DNA from 3 places in the Nesterenkonia lutea genome. Region 1 is predicted to be linked to each of the others. Evidence: predicted binding sites of a transcription regulator. Region 1 holds the regulator's gene; each other region holds the start of a gene.

The links. The regulator HrcA, encoded in region 1, represses chaperone genes, less so after heat shock. The targets are predictions, from matches to a motif close to TTNGCACTCGNNNNNNNCGAGTGCNAA.
Region 2: groL (chaperonin GroEL) is a predicted target of HrcA. The motif match lies at 3,384-3,410, and genes of this name have one in related genera.
Region 3: groES (co-chaperone GroES) is a predicted target of HrcA. The motif match lies at 3,044-3,070, and genes of this name have one in related genera.

Annotation. Positions count from the first base shown of each region.
Region 1 covers NZ_JADBED010000001.1:1,331,337-1,336,678, forward strand. Annotated here, with positions in the region: gene ybeY (rRNA maturation RNase YbeY) at 1-124, opposite strand, end outside; gene H4W27_RS06095 (PhoH family protein) at 121-1,275, opposite strand; gene H4W27_RS06100 (16S rRNA (uracil(1498)-N(3))-methyltransferase) at 1,300-2,082, opposite strand; gene dnaJ (molecular chaperone DnaJ) at 2,084-3,205, opposite strand; gene hrcA (heat-inducible transcriptional repressor HrcA) at 3,218-4,243, opposite strand; gene H4W27_RS06115 (DUF3097 family protein) at 4,311-5,201, shown strand.
Region 2 covers NZ_JADBED010000001.1:28,772-34,113, forward strand. Annotated here, with positions in the region: gene H4W27_RS00145 (lyase family protein) at 1-903, shown strand, start outside; gene H4W27_RS00150 (alpha/beta fold hydrolase) at 896-1,717, shown strand; gene pcaC (4-carboxymuconolactone decarboxylase) at 1,710-2,096, shown strand; gene H4W27_RS00160 (lipid II:glycine glycyltransferase FemX) at 2,110-3,312, opposite strand; gene groL (chaperonin GroEL) at 3,572-5,209, shown strand.
Region 3 covers NZ_JADBED010000001.1:268,299-273,640, forward strand. Annotated here, with positions in the region: gene H4W27_RS01305 (CPBP family intramembrane glutamic endopeptidase) at 1-699, shown strand, start outside; gene groL (chaperonin GroEL) at 844-2,439, opposite strand; gene groES (co-chaperone GroES) at 2,513-2,809, opposite strand; gene guaB (IMP dehydrogenase) at 3,151-4,689, shown strand; gene H4W27_RS01325 (GuaB3 family IMP dehydrogenase-related protein) at 4,703-5,342, shown strand, end outside.

The sequences.
Region 1 (5,342 bases):
CGGCGCCGCTGAGGTGCAGCCTGGCGTAGAGGAACCCGCTGAGGTCGAGCAGACCGGCCAGATGGTCTCCGGAGATCAGGTCCGAGCCGGAGCTGTCCTCGACCGTGACCTGGACCTCGCTCATCGTCGGCCCCCGCGCCGCGGGGCACGTGCGGCATCCTGGTGGCGTTCGTAGGCGTCGACGATCCGTCCGACCAGAGCATGGCGGACCACATCCTCGGAGCCGAAGCGGGACATCGCGATGCCCTCGACGCCCTCGAGGATCTCGATCACCGTGCGCAGCCCGGAGTCGGTGCCGCGCGGCAGGTCGACCTGCGTGATGTCACCGGTGACCACGATCTTGGAGTTGAAGCCCAGCCGGGTGAGGAACATCTTCATCTGCTCAGCTGTGGTGTTCTGCGCCTCGTCCAGGACGATGAACGAGTCATTGAGCGTGCGGCCGCGCATATAGGCCAGCGGCGCGACCTCGATGATGCCCGATTCCATCAGCCGCGGGATGGAGTCCGGGTCGATCATGTCGTGCAGCGCATCGTAGAGCGGGCGCAGATACGGGTCGATCTTGTCGTTGAGGCTGCCGGGCAGGAAGCCCAGCTTCTCCCCTGCCTCCACGGCGGGCCGGGTCAGGATGATGCGGTTGACCTCGCGGGCCTGCAGGGCCTGGACAGCCTTGGCCATGGCCAGATACGTCTTACCGGTGCCGGCGGGGCCGATGCCGAAGACCACAGTGGACTCGTCGATGGTGTCGACATAGGTCTGCTGATTCTTGGTCTTGGGCCGGATGGTCCGCCCGCGGTGGGAGAGGATGTTGGTGGTCACGATGCGCGCGGATTCCTGCGCGGCGTCGGCGCGGACCATGGTCGTGACCTGCTCGATGATCTCCTCGGTCACTGTGGTGCCGGAGGCGGCGAGGGTCTTCAGCTGGGTGAGGACCTCGACGATCCTGGTGACCTCGGCGGCGGAGCCGCCGACGGTGACCAGCTGGTCGCGCAGACCGATGGACGCAGAGGGATAGAGGCCCTGCAGGATGCGCAGCGCGAGGTCCTGCGCGCCCAGGCTGCGGAACATGGTGTCGGCGTCGGCGAAGTACACCTGCCGCTCGATGTTCCCCAGGGCCGCGGCGGTGGCCCCGCGGGCCGCTCCGGAGGTGGCGTGTCCGCTCGGGTCCTGTCCCGTCGGAGGGGTTCCCGTCAGATGCGTTCCCGTGGGCTGCTCTCCCGTGGGCTGCTCCCCGGTGGGCTCCGGCGATCCGGTCGTGTTCTGCGAAGTCTCAGTCATTGGTCCTCAGTCTAGGCGGTGTGCTCAGTGTGACCAGTCCCAGCGGCCCAGCAGCAGCTGCGTGGCGGCCAGTGCGGCCGGTCCCGCGGTGGATGAGCGCAGGACTGTGGGGCCCAGACGGGCGACCCGCGCTCCTGCGTCGCTGAGCAGCTCGATCTCTCGGTCGCTGATCCCGCCCTCGGGCCCGATGATCAGATGCAGCTCCTCCGGCGCGGTGCCGCTTCCGCAGTGGGCGGTGACGGCCTGTGCCAGGGAGGTCTGGTCGGTCTCATGCAGCGCGATGGCGCCGATCCGGTCGCCGGCGGCGCTCAACGCGTCCCGGTACTGGGCAGTGGTCTGCAGCGGCCTGACGGCGGGGATGGTGGTGCGGCGGGTCTGCTTCGCCGCAGTTCTCACCAGGGCGACCCATTCGGCGTGCTTCTTGGTCTCCCGACCGGCCTTCCAGCGCGCCACGGATCGTTCTGCCTGCCAGGGGATCACGGCGTCGACACCCAGCTCGGTGGCGGATTCCACGCCTTGGAGGTCGCGGCGGTCCTTGGCCAGGGCCTGCACGAGGACGATCCGGGGTCGCAGCACTGGTTCCTGGGTCAGCTCCAGGATCTCCACCTGCAGCTCTCCGCCGCCGGCCGCGCGGACCAGACCCTCGGCACGCAGTCCCACCGTGTCGGAGAGCAGCACCTGCTCTCCGGGCTGCATCCGCATCACTGTGGCCGCATGGTGCCCCTCAGCCCCGGAGAGCGTGACGGACGCGCCGGGGGCGACGGCGTCCAGCGCTCCGGGGCTGAGGTGGAACAGCGGAGCCGTCATCTCAGAGGGCGTCCCAGCGTTCCCGCAGCTTGGCGAACACTCCGCGGTGTTCGGTGGTGGACTCTCCGCGCTCCTCGCCGCGCTCGGCGGCGAGCTCACGCAGCAGCTCGGCCTCGCGCTCGGAGACCTTCACGGGGGTCTCCACCTTCAGGTGCACCTTCAGCGCGCCGCGGCCTCCACCGCGCAGGTGGGTGACGCCGCGCTCTTTGAGCGTGAGCACCTCCCCGGACTGGGTCCCGGGCTTGACGGTCAGCTCCTCGGCGCCGTCGAAGGTGTCCAGCTCCACGGTGGTGCCCAGGGCTGCGGCGGTCATGGGGATGGAGACTGTGGCGTGGAGGTCGTTGCCGCGGCGGGTGAACACCTCATGCGGCTTGACCTCCACCTCGATGAACAGGTCGCCGGAGGGTCCGCCGGCGAGACCGGCCTCGCCCTCGCCCGCCAGGTGGATGCGGTTGCCGCGATCCACTCCCGCAGGAACCCGGACCTTCAGCGACTTGCGCTCACGGACCCGTCCCTGGCCGTCGCACTCCTGGCAGGGGTCCTCGATGATGCTGCCGAAGCCGGCGCAGCGTGCGCAGGTCTGGGTCTGGATGACGGTGCCCAGGATGGAGCGCATGGGGCGCTGGACCTGGCCCTGGCCGTGGCAGTCCGGGCAGGTGGTGGGACTGGTGCCTGGCCGGGTGCAGGAGCCGTCGCAGACCGTGCAGGTCACGGCGGTCTCCACCTCGACCTCCTTGGTGGTTCCGAAGACCGCGTCGCGCAGGTCGATCCGCACGCGGATCAGCGAGTCCTGGCCTCGGCGGGTGCGTGAGGCCGGGCCTCCGCCTCCCCCGCCGAAGAAGGTCTCGAAGATGTCCCCGAATCCGCCGAAGCCTGCGCCGGCTCCCCCTCCTGGGAAGCCTGAGCGGCCGTTCTCGTCACCGGTGGTGTCGTAGTTCTGGCGCTTCTGCGAGTCCGAGAGCACCTCGTAGGCACGGCCGAGCACTTTGAACTGCTCGGCGGCGTCGTCGGAGGGGTTCACATCCGGGTGAAGCTTCCGGGCCTGTTTGCGATAGGCCTTCTTGATCTCGTCGGTGGACGCCGAGCGGCTGACGCCGAGCGCCTCGTAGTAGTCAGTCGTCATCTTCGTAGACGTTCACCCTTCGGAAAGAATTCGGGACAGGTAGCGCGCCATCGCGCGCACCGCGGACATGGTGGAGCCGTAGTCCATGCGAGTCGGGCCGACGACGCCGAGCTTGGCGCCTTCGGCCCCCGCATGAGTGCCATACTCGGCAGCGACGACGGCGGTCTCGACCAGCGAGTCATGACTCGTCTCGTGACCGATCCGGATCGAGAGGCCTCGCCGGTCCTGCTCCATCTCTGTCAACAGTCGAAGCAGCACGACTTGTTCCTCAAGCGCTTCGAGGATGGGACCGATGGAGGGACCGAGGTCGCGGCCCGACCTGGCGAGGTTAGCAGTCCCGGCCATGATGATGCGATCCACGCGGCCCGATTCGAGGATCGTCTCCACGGCCTGGGCGATGACCGCCATGGACGGCCGCAGCACCGGCTCCACCCGGCTGATGAGCATATCCGTGGGCAGCGGCAGCGTGGAGATCCTCCGGTTGTACAGCTCCCCGGAGAGCACCTGGCCGATCCGGTGCAGCGAGTCGTCGCCGATCGGATCTGCCAGGGTCACCATGCGCTGCTCCACCTTGCCGGAGGAGAGGATCACGATCGTCAGCGCCTTGTGCGGGGACATGGACACGACATCGACATGCCGGATCTTGGCCGTGGAGCGCTGCGGGTGCTGGATCACCGCGACCTGGTTGGTAAGCATGGCGAGCAGGCGCACCGTGTGTTCGAGCATGGTGTCGGTGTCATCGGCCGATTCCACCAGCGTGTCCATCGCTCGGCGCTCCGCCGCCGAGAGCGGACGAACTTCGGTGATCTTGTCCACGAACCGGCGATACCCGAGGTCCGTCGGGATCCGCCCGGCTGAGGTGTGCGGGGCCGCGATGAGGCCCTCCTCCTCGAGGTGGGCCATGTCGTTGCGGATCGTCGCCGGAGAGACCTCCAGGTCGTGGCGCTCCACCAGCGCCCGGGACCCCACGGGCTCCCGGGTCTGGACGTAGTCCTCCACGATGGCGCGCAGGACCTGAAGACGACGGGTGTCGGACATGCTGGTCTGGGCCTCCTCAAGATCTGGCACTCTTCGAGTACAAGTGCTAATTCTACAATGGGTGACTATGAGTGATTCTCACCTCCCCGACCGGCGCTCCTCCCCCACCCGCGGGTGGGGCGCGCAGGACCTCTCCAGTCTTCGTCAGGCCCAGCAGGTCACCGTCCACCCGCTCCCCGCCGAGCACGGCACGGTGATCGAGGAGGTGGAGTCCGGCTGGGTCGGCGCCGTCGTCTCTGTCGAGGCCTCGGGCGGCGTGCACGTGGTCAGCCTGGAGGACCGGCTGGGCAGAGTCCGTTCCTTTCCGCTGGGATACGGCTTCCTCTTCGAGGGCCGGCCCGTGGAGCTGACTGCCCCCGTCCGGCGCGCTGCGGCTCCGATCACGACGCGCACGGCCTCCGGCTCGGTGGCCGTGGCAGACGCCCGAGCACGCGTGGCCCGCGCCTCACGCATCTGGGTGGAGGGCACCCATGATGCCGAGCTGGTGGAGAAGGTCTGGGGCGAGGATCTGCGGATCGAGGGCATCGTGGTCGAACCGCTGCATGGCGCTGATGACCTTGTCGGGGCGATTCGCGAATTCCAGCCCGGTCCCCGACGCCGTGTGGGGGTCCTGCTCGACCATCTGGTCCCCGGGTCCAAGGAGACGCGCATCGCGCGCGAAGCGATGCAGGCTCCGGGCGCCGCGGGCAACATCTTGGTCCTCGGTCACCCCTATGTGGATGTCTGGCAGGCTGTGAAGCCCCACCTGCTCGGACTGCCGCGCTGGCCTGACATCCCGCGCAGCGAGGACATCAAGGTCGGCACGCTGCGTGCGCTGGGCTGGCCGCATTCTCAGCAGCGGGACATCGCGCAGGGCTGGAAGCGGATCCTGGCCCAGGTGACCAGCTACGCGGATCTGGAGCCCTCGCTGCTGGGCCGGGTGGAAGAGCTGATCGACTTCGTCACCGTGGAGGACTGAGGGCTCGCGAGCGGGCGGGGTCGTCCACGAGACCGTGCGTCACCCGGTGTTCACCCCGCCAGATGAAACTGGACACCGACACGCACGGCGGGGCCAGTGTCCGTTCAGGGAGATTCGCTAGAATTTCAGCCTGAATGACCA
Region 2 (5,342 bases), 1.3 Mb from region 1:
CCGCTGCAGTGGGGCGGAGCCGTGGGCAACCAGGCCGCGCTGAGCGACTCCGTGGGCTTCGAGCAGGCGGAGCAGATGACCTCGGCCCTGGCGGCTCGGCTCGGGCTGGCGCCCATGCGGCGACCGTGGCACACCCAGCGCCAGACGATGCTCGACATCGCCGCCGCACTGGCCGCGGTGCTCGCCCAGCTGGGCAAGGCCGCCGGCGATGTGCTGATCCTGCAGCGTCCTGAGATCGCCGAGGTGCGCGAGCCCCGCACGGCCGGGCGCGGGGGCTCCTCGGCCATGCCGCAGAAGCAGAACCCGGTGCTCTCCACGCTGATCCGCTCCGCCGCACTCTCCGCGCCCGGCCAGCTGAGCACGCTGTACGTCGCTGCCGCCACTGCCGAGGATGAGCGTCCGGCCGGTGCCTGGCACGCCGAGTGGCCCAGCCTGGTGGAACTGGTCCGACTGGCCGGAGGAGCCGCCAGTCGAGCCGCCGAGCTCTTCGAAGGGTTCGAGGTCCGCCCAGAGTCCATGCGGGCGAACCTCGCCCTGAGCGGCGATGCCGTGGTCAGCGAACGTCTGCTGGCGCGGCTGAGCGACTCCTTTCCGGGAGGCAAGTCTGCCCTGCAGCAGCTGCTCAAGCGCAGCGCCGTCGAAGGGCTTCCGCTGCGAAGCCTGCTCGAGGACCAGCTGGACCCCGCGGTCATCGGTCCGGAAGACCTTGACCAGCTGTTGGACCCGAGAGAGTATCTCGGCCGCGCCCAGGAGTTCATCGGCACCGCCGTCGCCGACTTCCGCGCGGCGTCCAGCCCGGCGAAGAACGATTCAGCACCAGCCGCCTCGACACCAGCCGCCTCGACACCAGCCGCCTCGACACCAGCCGCCTCGACACCAGAAGGAGTCACCGAACATGCCTGAGCCCCGTTCTGTCCTCACGCTGACCCCGCAGCTGCTCACCGGCACCCCTGCGGAGCTCAGCGGCGGAGTGCGCCCGGTCCTGGTGCTGGGTCCCTCGCTGGGCACCAGCGTCGCTGTCCTCTGGGATTCCGCCCTGGAGCACCTGGAGGAGCGGTTCACCGTCATCGGCTGGGATCTCCCCGGCCATGCCGAGGCGGAGCCGTTCACTAAGACGTTCGAGATCGCCGATCTCGCCGACGCGCTGGAGACCCTCGTCGAAGACCTCGGGACAGCGCACGGACTTCCTGCAGAGACGCCGGTCTATGCCGCAGGAGTCTCCATCGCGGGCACCGTGAGTCTGACCCTGTCCCTGCGCGCCCAGACCCGCTTCACGCGACTGGTGGCGCTGTGCACCGCTGCGCGGATCGGAGACCCGCAGATGTGGGCGGAGCGGGCGGAGCTGGTCAGCAGCGCCGGGACCCCGACGATGGTGGAGGGTTCGGCGCAGCGCTGGTTCGCCCCGGGATTCATGGCCAGGCAGCCTGCTGTTGTCACCTCGCTGCTGCGCTCCCTGCAGCACACGGACCGGCATTCCTACGCCCAGGCCTGCCGCGCCCTCGGCCGCTACGACATCACCGCAGAGCTCGAGGCGATCGCCAGGCCGCTGCTGGTGATCAGCGGCGCAGAAGATCCGGTGTGCCCGCCCAGCGCCGTGCAGGACATCGCAGACACCGGGCTGGCGCAGACCGCCGTGCTCGACGGCGTGGCCCACCAGGCCCCGGCCGAAGCCCCCGAAGCCACCGCAGGCCTGCTCAAGGAGTTCCTCAATGACTGATTCGACCTACCAGAACGGCATGAAGGTCCGCCGTGAGGTGCTCTCCGACGCCCATGTGGACCGGGCAGAGGCCAAGAAGGACAGCTTCACCGCAGACTTCCAGGAGCTGATCACCAACTATGCGTGGGGCAGCATCTGGACCCGGCCCGGACTTGAGCGATCCACCCGCTCCGCGATCACGTTGACCGCGCTGATCGCCGGCGGCTATTGGGAAGAGCTGGAGATGCATGTCCGCGCCGCGCTGCGCAACGGACTGACCGAGGACGAGATCAAAGAGGTGTTCCTGCAGTCAGCGATCTACTGCTCGGTTCCGGCGGCGAACACCGCGTTCAGCATCGGGCGCCGTGTGCTGGAGGAAGAGCGAGCCGGGTCGTCCTGAGCCGCGCCGCGACTCAGCGTCGGGCCATGTACAGCGTGAACGCGCGCGCCAGCAGCGGGTTGACCGGGTAGTCCCATTCCCCGAGGGTCTGCACGACATCTGCGCCCATGGTGGTCTTGAAGCGGGTGAGTCCGGCCAGCGGGTACTCGGGGTCCAGCGACGGGCTGAGTCCACCGAGGTCATACCACTGGCAGCCTGCCTCGAGGGAGTCTTCGATCTGGCGCAGCTGCAGCGCCCGCGGAGCATAGCGCTTGCGCTCCTCGGCGGAGGAGGCGCCGTAGACGTACCAGGCGAATTCGCCCTGCCGCACGTAGATCGCCGCAGCGAGGAGCTGATCCTCGAAGTGGGCGAGGTAGAGCGTGCACTGGCTCAGCGGTGAGGCGTTGAGCTCCCGGTACATGCTGCGGAAGTAGGAGAGCGGCCGACCGGTGAACCCGTCCCGCTCGGCGGTCTCGGAGTACAGGCTCTGCCAGGCTGGGAAGTCTGACTCATCGCCCACGCTGATGGTCAGCTCGGAGCGGGTGGACTTCTTGGTCTGTCGGCGCGAGGACTGGTCCATCCGCGCCAGCACGTCATCGATCGGCAGCGACTGGCCCTGGTCGTCGGTGAGCGGGATGCGCGCCTGGAACTGCGGCTGCCCCGCCTCGAAGTCTGTGCTGGCCGCTGGAGGCTGGAACCCGAGCTCCTTGAGCTGACGCCGCCATGTCTCGGGCTGGGGCGAGCCCGCAGCCCCGGAGTCGAGGGGCTCGAGTTCGGAGATGCTGGTGTTCTCTCCCGCCGCCAGGGCGCGACGGACCTCTTTGGCCTCCCAGTGGCGCAGCACCCCCGGCAGGCCCATGCGGATCAGGAACGCCCCGGATGCCTTCAGGTGGTCGATCAGCGGGGGGAGCATCCGGTGCAGGTCCGCCGTCGGCGCGTCCATCACCGGGCCCTCCGCCATATAGGCGAGCCTCTTTCCGCCCAGCACGGGAACCATCGCGGGGACCGGGAGTCGGCGGAAGAGCACGAGCGCGGCGCCCAGCGGGGCAGCATCTGCCGGGCCGGAGGGATCGAAGAGTCCGAGGCTCTGCGCCTCCCACTCTCGCTTCACCGCTGACCAGCGGGGGTTCTGCAGGAAGGACGCCGTGGTCTGACCGGAAAGGAAGCGTGTGTGCTCCTCTGCGCTGATCGGGCGAACATCGTAGGCAGCGGCACCGGAATCTGTTTGCTCAATCACCACACCAGGGTACCGTCTGCGCCCTGGGCTGAGGGGTTTGCACTCACCAGGGGAGAGTGCTAAAAATTGGTTTAGCACTCTCGTGTCGAGACTGCTAGAGGAACCTGAGCAGGTGAGGCCATATAGATGTTCTCGGTGACGCGGGAACGGCCGTCCGTCGCGGGCACCTGGAATGGTTCGACCCAGCAGACGCGAACACGTCTGACAGTCACACACCACGGCTTGAGACAAGCCGAGTCCAGGAAGGACACGCGCCACTATGGCAAAGACTATTGCATTCGATGAAGAGGCCCGCCGCGGCCTCGAGCGCGGACTGAACGTCCTCGCCGATGCCGTCAAGGTCACCTTGGGTCCCCGCGGCCGCAACGTCGTGCTGGAGAAGTCCTGGGGTGCACCCACCATCACCAACGACGGCGTCTCGATCGCGAAAGAGATCGAGCTGGACGACCCCTACGAGAAGATCGGCGCCGAGCTGGTCAAAGAGGTCGCGAAGAAGACCGACGACGTCGCCGGCGATGGCACCACCACCGCCACCGTCCTCGCCCAGGCCCTGGTCAAAGAGGGTCTGCGCAACGTCGCAGCCGGCGCTGATCCGATGGCGCTCAAGCGCGGCATCGACAAGGCCGTGGAGGCCGTCACCGCCGAGCTGTTCAAGTCCGCCAAGGAGATCGAGACCACGGAGCAGATCGCTGCCACCGCCTCCATCTCTGCCGCCGATCCGCAGATCGGTGCCCTGATCGCTCAGGCGCTGGACAAGGTCGGCAAGGAAGGCGTCATCACGGTCGAGGAGTCGAACACCTTCGGCCTGGAGCTTGAGCTGACCGAAGGCATGCGCTTCGACAAGGGCTACCTCTCGGGCTACTTCGTCACCGACGCGGAGCGTCAGGAAGCGGTCCTGGAGGACCCCTACATCCTGATCGCCAACTCCAAGATCTCCTCGGTCAAGGATGTCATCGGCGTCCTCGAGCAGGTCATGCAGTCCGGCAAGCCGCTGCTGGTCATCGCCGAGGACCTCGAGGGCGAAGCCCTCGCGGCGCTGGTGGTCAACAAGCTCAAGGGAACCTTCAAGTCCGTCGCCGTGAAGGCTCCGGGCTTCGGTGACCGCCGCAAGGCCATGCTCGCGGACATCGCGATCCTCACTGGTGGCCAGGTCATCGCCGAGGAGGTCGGCCTGAAGCTGGAGAACACCACTCTGGAGCTTCTGGGCACCGCCCGCAAGGTCGTTGTGACCAAGGACGAGACCACCATCGTCGAAGGCGCGGGCGATGCCGACGAGATCGCCGGTCGCGTGGCGCAGATCAAGGCCGAGATCGAGAACTCTGACTCGGACTACGACCGCGAGAAACTGCAGGAGCGCCTGGCCAAGCTGGCCGGCGGCGTCGCAGTCATCAAGGCAGGTGCAGCCACCGAGGTCGAGCTCAAGGAGCGCAAGCACCGCATCGAAGATGCAGTGCGCAACGCCAAGGCCGCCGTGGATGAGGGAATCGTCGCCGGCGGCGGCGTGGCCCTGATCCAGGCCGGGGCGCGCGCATTCGCCTCGCTGGAGCTCTCCGGCGATGAGGCCACGGGCGCGAACATCGTGAAGTTCGCTGTGGAGGCACCGCTGAAGCAGATCGCCATCAACGCCGGCATGGAGGCCGGCGTCGTGGCCGAGAAGGTCCGCGGCCTGCCTGATGGCCACGGTCTCAACGCCGCCACCGGCGTGTACGAGAACCTCCTCGAGGCCGGAGTCAACGATCCGGTGAAGGTGACCCGCTCTGCACTGCAGAACGCGGCCTCCATCGCCTCGCTGTTCCTCACCACCGAGGCAGTCGTCGCCAACAAGCCGGAGAAGCACTCGGCCGGCGCCGGTGCCGAGGGCATGGATCCGATGGGCGGCATGGGCGGCATGATGTGATCCTCTGATCATCTCACTGCGAGCTCAGCTCCATTGAAGGCCCCGCAGCAGACTCGGTCTGCTGCGGGGCCTTCTGCTGTGCCCTGAACATCCGGGCGGCCCTGTCACATGCCTGGCACACGCCTGGAGCCGC
Region 3 (5,342 bases), 1.1 Mb from region 1:
TCACTGGGTCGCGCCGCGATCTATTCCGTGCTCCAGCTGGCCGAGCGGCTGACCCTGGCTCCGCTGGCAGAGCAGAGCGCCACGGTGCAGTCGTCGCGCTCGCGGGCCGAGTTCTTCGACTTCAGCTACCAGGTGCTGGACTCCGTCTTCGCCCTGGTGCCTGTGGTGCTGGTCTTCTATCTGTTCTTCCTGCATGGCGTGAATCCGTTCCGCAGGTTCGGCTTCGATCTCCGCGCCCCGGGCAGAGACGTGATGTTCGGCGGGGGACTCTTTGTGCTGATCGGTCTGGGCACGCTGGTGATCTATGGAGCCGGCCGCGCCGCCGGAATCACCGCGGAGCTCATCCCGGCGGACGTCGGGGATCAGTGGTGGACCGTCCCGGTGCTGGTGCTCACCGCACTGCGCCATTCACTGCTGGAGGAGGTGATCATGGTCGCCTATCTCTTCGACCGGGTCCGGCGGATCTGGCCCAGGGCCGGGATCTGGATGATCATCGGCGGCTCGGCCCTGCTGCGCGGGGCCTATCACCTCTATCAGGGGTTCGGCCCGGGAATCGGCAACCTGCTGATGGGACTGATCTTCGGCTGGATCTATCACCGCTATGGACGCGTGATGCCGCTGGTGATCGCCCACCTGCTGCTGGATGTGGTGGCGTTCCTCGCCTTCCCCCTGGTGGTGCAGCTGATCCCGGGGCTCTAGCAGATCGGGGCTGCGGCAGGGCTGCGGCAGGGCTGACGGCGAAAAGAGCTGCCGACGAGTAGAGGCCCTAACGAGAAGAGGCCCTGACGAGAAGGGGCCCCGACCGAAAACGGTCGGGGCCCCTTCCACGGGTGTCAGACGAGGTCAGTCGTCGTCTTCCTGGTCCTTCTTCTCGACCACGAGGGTCTCGGTGGTCAGCACCAGGGCCGCGATGGAGGCCGCGTTCTGCAGTGCAGAGCGGGTGACCTTCACCGGGTCGATGACGCCATCGGCGATGAGATCGCCATACACGCCGGTCTTGGCGTTGAAGCCGTGGTTGGGCTCCATCTCGGAGACCTTGGAGGCGACGACGAAACCGTCCTCTCCGGCGTTCTGCGCGATCCAGCGCAGCGGCTGGACCAGGGCTCGGCGAACGATGCCCACAGCAGCTGCGGCATCTCCGGTGAGCGCCTTCACGTCTTCGTCCTCGTCCAGCACGGAGAGCGCGTTGATCAGCGCAGTGCCGCCGCCGGCCACGATGCCCTCTTCCAGTGCAGCGCGGGTGGAGGAGACTGCATCTTCAATGCGATGCTTGCGCTCCTTGAGCTCCACCTCAGTGGCTGCACCGACCTTGATGACGCCGATGCCGCCGGAGAGCTTCGCCAGACGCTCCTGGAGCTTCTCGCGGTCCCACTCGGAGTCGGAGGCGTCGGCCTGGGCCTTGATCGTGGCAGCGCGAGCGTCCACGTCCTCCTTGGAGCCGGCACCATCGACGAGGGTGGTGGCGTCCTTGGTGACGGTGACGCGGCGGGCGGTGCCCAGGGAGTCCAGGTCGACCTGATCGAGCTTGAGGCCCAGATCGGGAGAGATGACCTGTGCACCGGTGAGCACTGCGATGTCCTCGAGCATGGCCTTGCGGCGGTCCCCGAAGCCGGGAGCCTTCACCGCGACCACGTTGAGCGTGCCGCGGAGCTTGTTCACCACCAGGGTGGAGAGGGCCTCGCCCTCCACATCCTCGGCGATGATGAACAGCGGACGCTTGGCCTGCAGGACCTTCTCCAGGACGGGCAGGAATTCGGCCATGTTCGAGATCTTGCCCTGGTTGATCAGGATCAGCGGATCTTCGAGCACGGCTTCCTGGCGCTCGGCGTCGGTGACGAAGTGCGGGGACAGGTAGCCCTTGTCGAACTGCATGCCCTCGGTGATCTCCAGCTCCGTGGAGGTGGAGGATCCTTCTTCGATGGTGATGACGCCGTCGGTGCCCACCGCATCGAATGCACGGGCCAGCAGTTCGCCGACCTCATCGTTCTGCGCGGAGATGGCCGCCACGTTGGCGACCTGCTGGCCCTCGACGTCGCGAGCGTTCTCGCGCAGTCGACGAGTCACCGCGGCCACCGAAGTCTCGATGCCTCGCTTGATCTCGCTGGGGGCCGCGCCTGCAGCCACGTTGCGCAGGCCTTCCTTGACCAGGGCCTGGGCGAGAACGGTGGCGGTGGTGGTGCCGTCACCTGCGACGTCGTTGGTCTTGGTGGCGACTTCCTTGGCCAGCTGCACGCCGAGGTTCTCGTACGGGTCTTCGACCTCCACCTCACGGGCGATGGTCACGCCGTCGTTGGTGATGGTCGGAGCGCCCCAGGACTTGTCCAGAACCACGTTGCGACCCTTGGGGCCGAGAGTGACCTTGACCGTGTCTGCAAGCTTATCGATGCCGGCTTCCAGAGCGCGGCGTGCAGCATCACTGAATTCAAGCTGCTTTGCCATTTATTGCTGCTCCTTTGAGAGTGTGAGAATTGGATCCAGATGAGGTCCGTGTAGAGACTTCAGCGGTCCGTTCTTACTTCTCGATGATGGCGAGGACGTCGCGAGCGTTGAGCACGAGGTACTCTTCGCCGCTGACCTTGACCTCAGTGCCGCCGAACTTGGAGTAGATGACGACGTCGCCCTCGGAGACGTCGACGGGGATGCGCTTGCCCTTTTCGTCGAAGCGACCTGGGCCCACGGCGACGACCTTGCCCTCCTGGGGCTTTTCCTTCGCGGTGTCGGGGATGACCAGACCGGAAGCGGTGGTCTGCTCTGCTTCCAGGGGGCGGACAACGATGCGATCCTCGAGAGGCTTGATGGAGACTGACACGTCAGTACTCTCCTTTGCGTGGTGTGGATACGGATTATCAGCACAGGCCCGTGCTGAGCCTCCCGGTGCGTCCGGGGTGCTCGACGAGCCGAAATCTGTCGCACGCCTTGGGAGTGGCCAACCGTCGTCGCGGTGCCGGATGGTGCCCCGTCAGGCTGATATCCGCAGGTTGACGACCTGCGGACAAGCTGGCACCCGAGGGTCTCGAGTGCTAACTGAAACTTTAGGACGGCCTTAGCACTCGGTCAAGCAGAGTGCTAAGGCTTTGGCTCCGGGCGGACGGGGACGGCACGTAGACTTGTCGCTGAGCCACCCCTTTTTGACCCGCGAGAGGCACCACCGTGACTGAAACTCATCAGCAGACGAGCGCGGCCGGCACCCCGGAGCATGATCCCTTCGGCTTCGTCGGACTGACCTACGACGACGTGCTGCTGCTCCCCGGCGCGACCGACGTCATCCCTTCAGAGGCCGACACCGCTACCCGGTTCTCACGCAACATCACGTTGCAGTCTCCGGTGGCATCCGCCGCGATGGACACCGTCACCGAGGCGCCGATGGCGATCGCCATGGCCCGCCAGGGCGGCATCGGCATCCTGCACCGCAACCTCTCCATCGAGGACCAGGCCAGGCAGGTGGACAAGGTCAAGCGCTCCGAGTCAGGCATGATCAGTGATCCCGTGACGATCACCCCGGACGCGACCATCGCCGATCTCGACGAGCTCTGCGCGCACTACCGCGTCTCCGGGCTTCCTGTGGTCGACGCAGAGTCGAAGCTGCTGGGCATCATCACCAATCGTGACACCCGGTTCATCCCGCGCGATCAGTACCTGACCACCAAGGTCTACGAGAAGATGACCCCGCAGCCGCTGATCACCGCCCACGTCGGCATCCCCAACGAAGAGGTGCTGCGGATCTTCTCCGAGCACCGCGTGGAGAAGCTCCCGCTGGTCGATGACGACGGCGTGCTCCAGGGCCTGATCACGATCAAGGACTTCGACAAGGCCGACCGCTATCCTCAGGCCACGAAGGACGAGGAGGGCCGCCTGCGCGTCGGCGCGGCCGTCGGCTTCTTCGGTGAAGGATTCGAACGAGCCATGACCCTGGTCGAGGCCGGTGTCGATGTCCTGGTGGTGGACACCGCCAACGGTCACACCCGCGGTGTGCTGGACATGATCGCCCGGCTCAAGGCTGAGCCGCGCGCCGCCGGGGTGGATGTGGTCGGTGGACAGGCGGCGACGCGAGAGGCCGCCCAGGCGCTGATCGATGCCGGTGCCGATGCGATCAAGGTCGGCGTGGGCCCAGGCTCGATCTGTACCACCCGCATCGTCGCCGGTGTGGGCGTCCCGCAGGTCACGGCGATCTACGAGTCCGCCAAGGCAGCCATCCCGGCCGGCGTCCCGCTCATCGCCGACGGCGGACTGCAGCATTCCGGAGACATCGGCAAGGCCCTGGTCGCCGGGGCCGACTCGGTCATGCTGGGCTCCCTGCTGGCCGGTTCCGCAGAGTCCCCCGGGGACCTGGTCTTCTACAACGGCAAGCAGTTCAAGGCCTACCGAGGCATGGGCTCCATGGGAGCCATGCAGACCCGCGGGAAGAACACCTCCTTCTCCAAGGACCGCTACTTCCAAGCAGACGTCCCCAGCGATGAGAAGCTCATCCCTGAGGGCATCGAGGGACAGGTGCCCTATCGAGGCCCGCTCGAGGTGGTGTTCCACCAGCTCACCGGCGGTCTGCGCCAGACCATGTTCTATGTGGGCGCCCATACCGTCGAGGAGCTCAAGTACAAGGGCAGATTCGTCCGCGTCACCTCGGCGGGCCTGAAGGAATCGCACCCGCATGACATCATGATGACGGTGGAAGCGCCGAACTACCGGCGCTAGTAAAGGAGCTGTTTTGAGCAACGAGATCCCTATTGGCCTGGCAAAGAACGGACGCCGGGCCTGGGCGCTCGACGATGTCGCCATCGTCCCGAACCGACGTACTCGCAGCCCGCAGGATGTGAGCCTGGACTGGCGCATCGACGCGTACTCCTTCACCATGCCGGTGATCGGAGCCCCGATGGACTCTGTGATGTCCCCGGCCACCGCCATCGAGCTGGGCAGGCAGGGCGGATTGGGCGTGCTGAACCTCGAGGGTCTGTGGACCCGCTACGAGGATCCTGAGCCGGTGCTCGCCGAGATCGCAGCGCTGGGCGCCGATGAGGTCTCCGCGGAGAACACCCGACGTCTGCAGCAGCTCTACTCCGAGCCGATCAGGGCCGAGCTGATCACTGCACGGCTCGCGGAGATCCGTGAGGCCGGCGTCGTCGTCTCAGGCTCGCTGACGCCCCAGCGCACGCAGGAGTTCTACCGCACGGTCATCGAGGCCGGGGTGGACATGTTCGTCATCCGGGGCACCACAGTCTCCGCGGAGCACGTGGCGCAGAACGGCGACCCGCTGAACCTCAAGGAGTTCATCTACGAACTCGATGTGCCCGTGATCGTCGGCGGTGCCGCCGGGTACACGCCCGCGCTGCACCTGATGCGCACCGGTG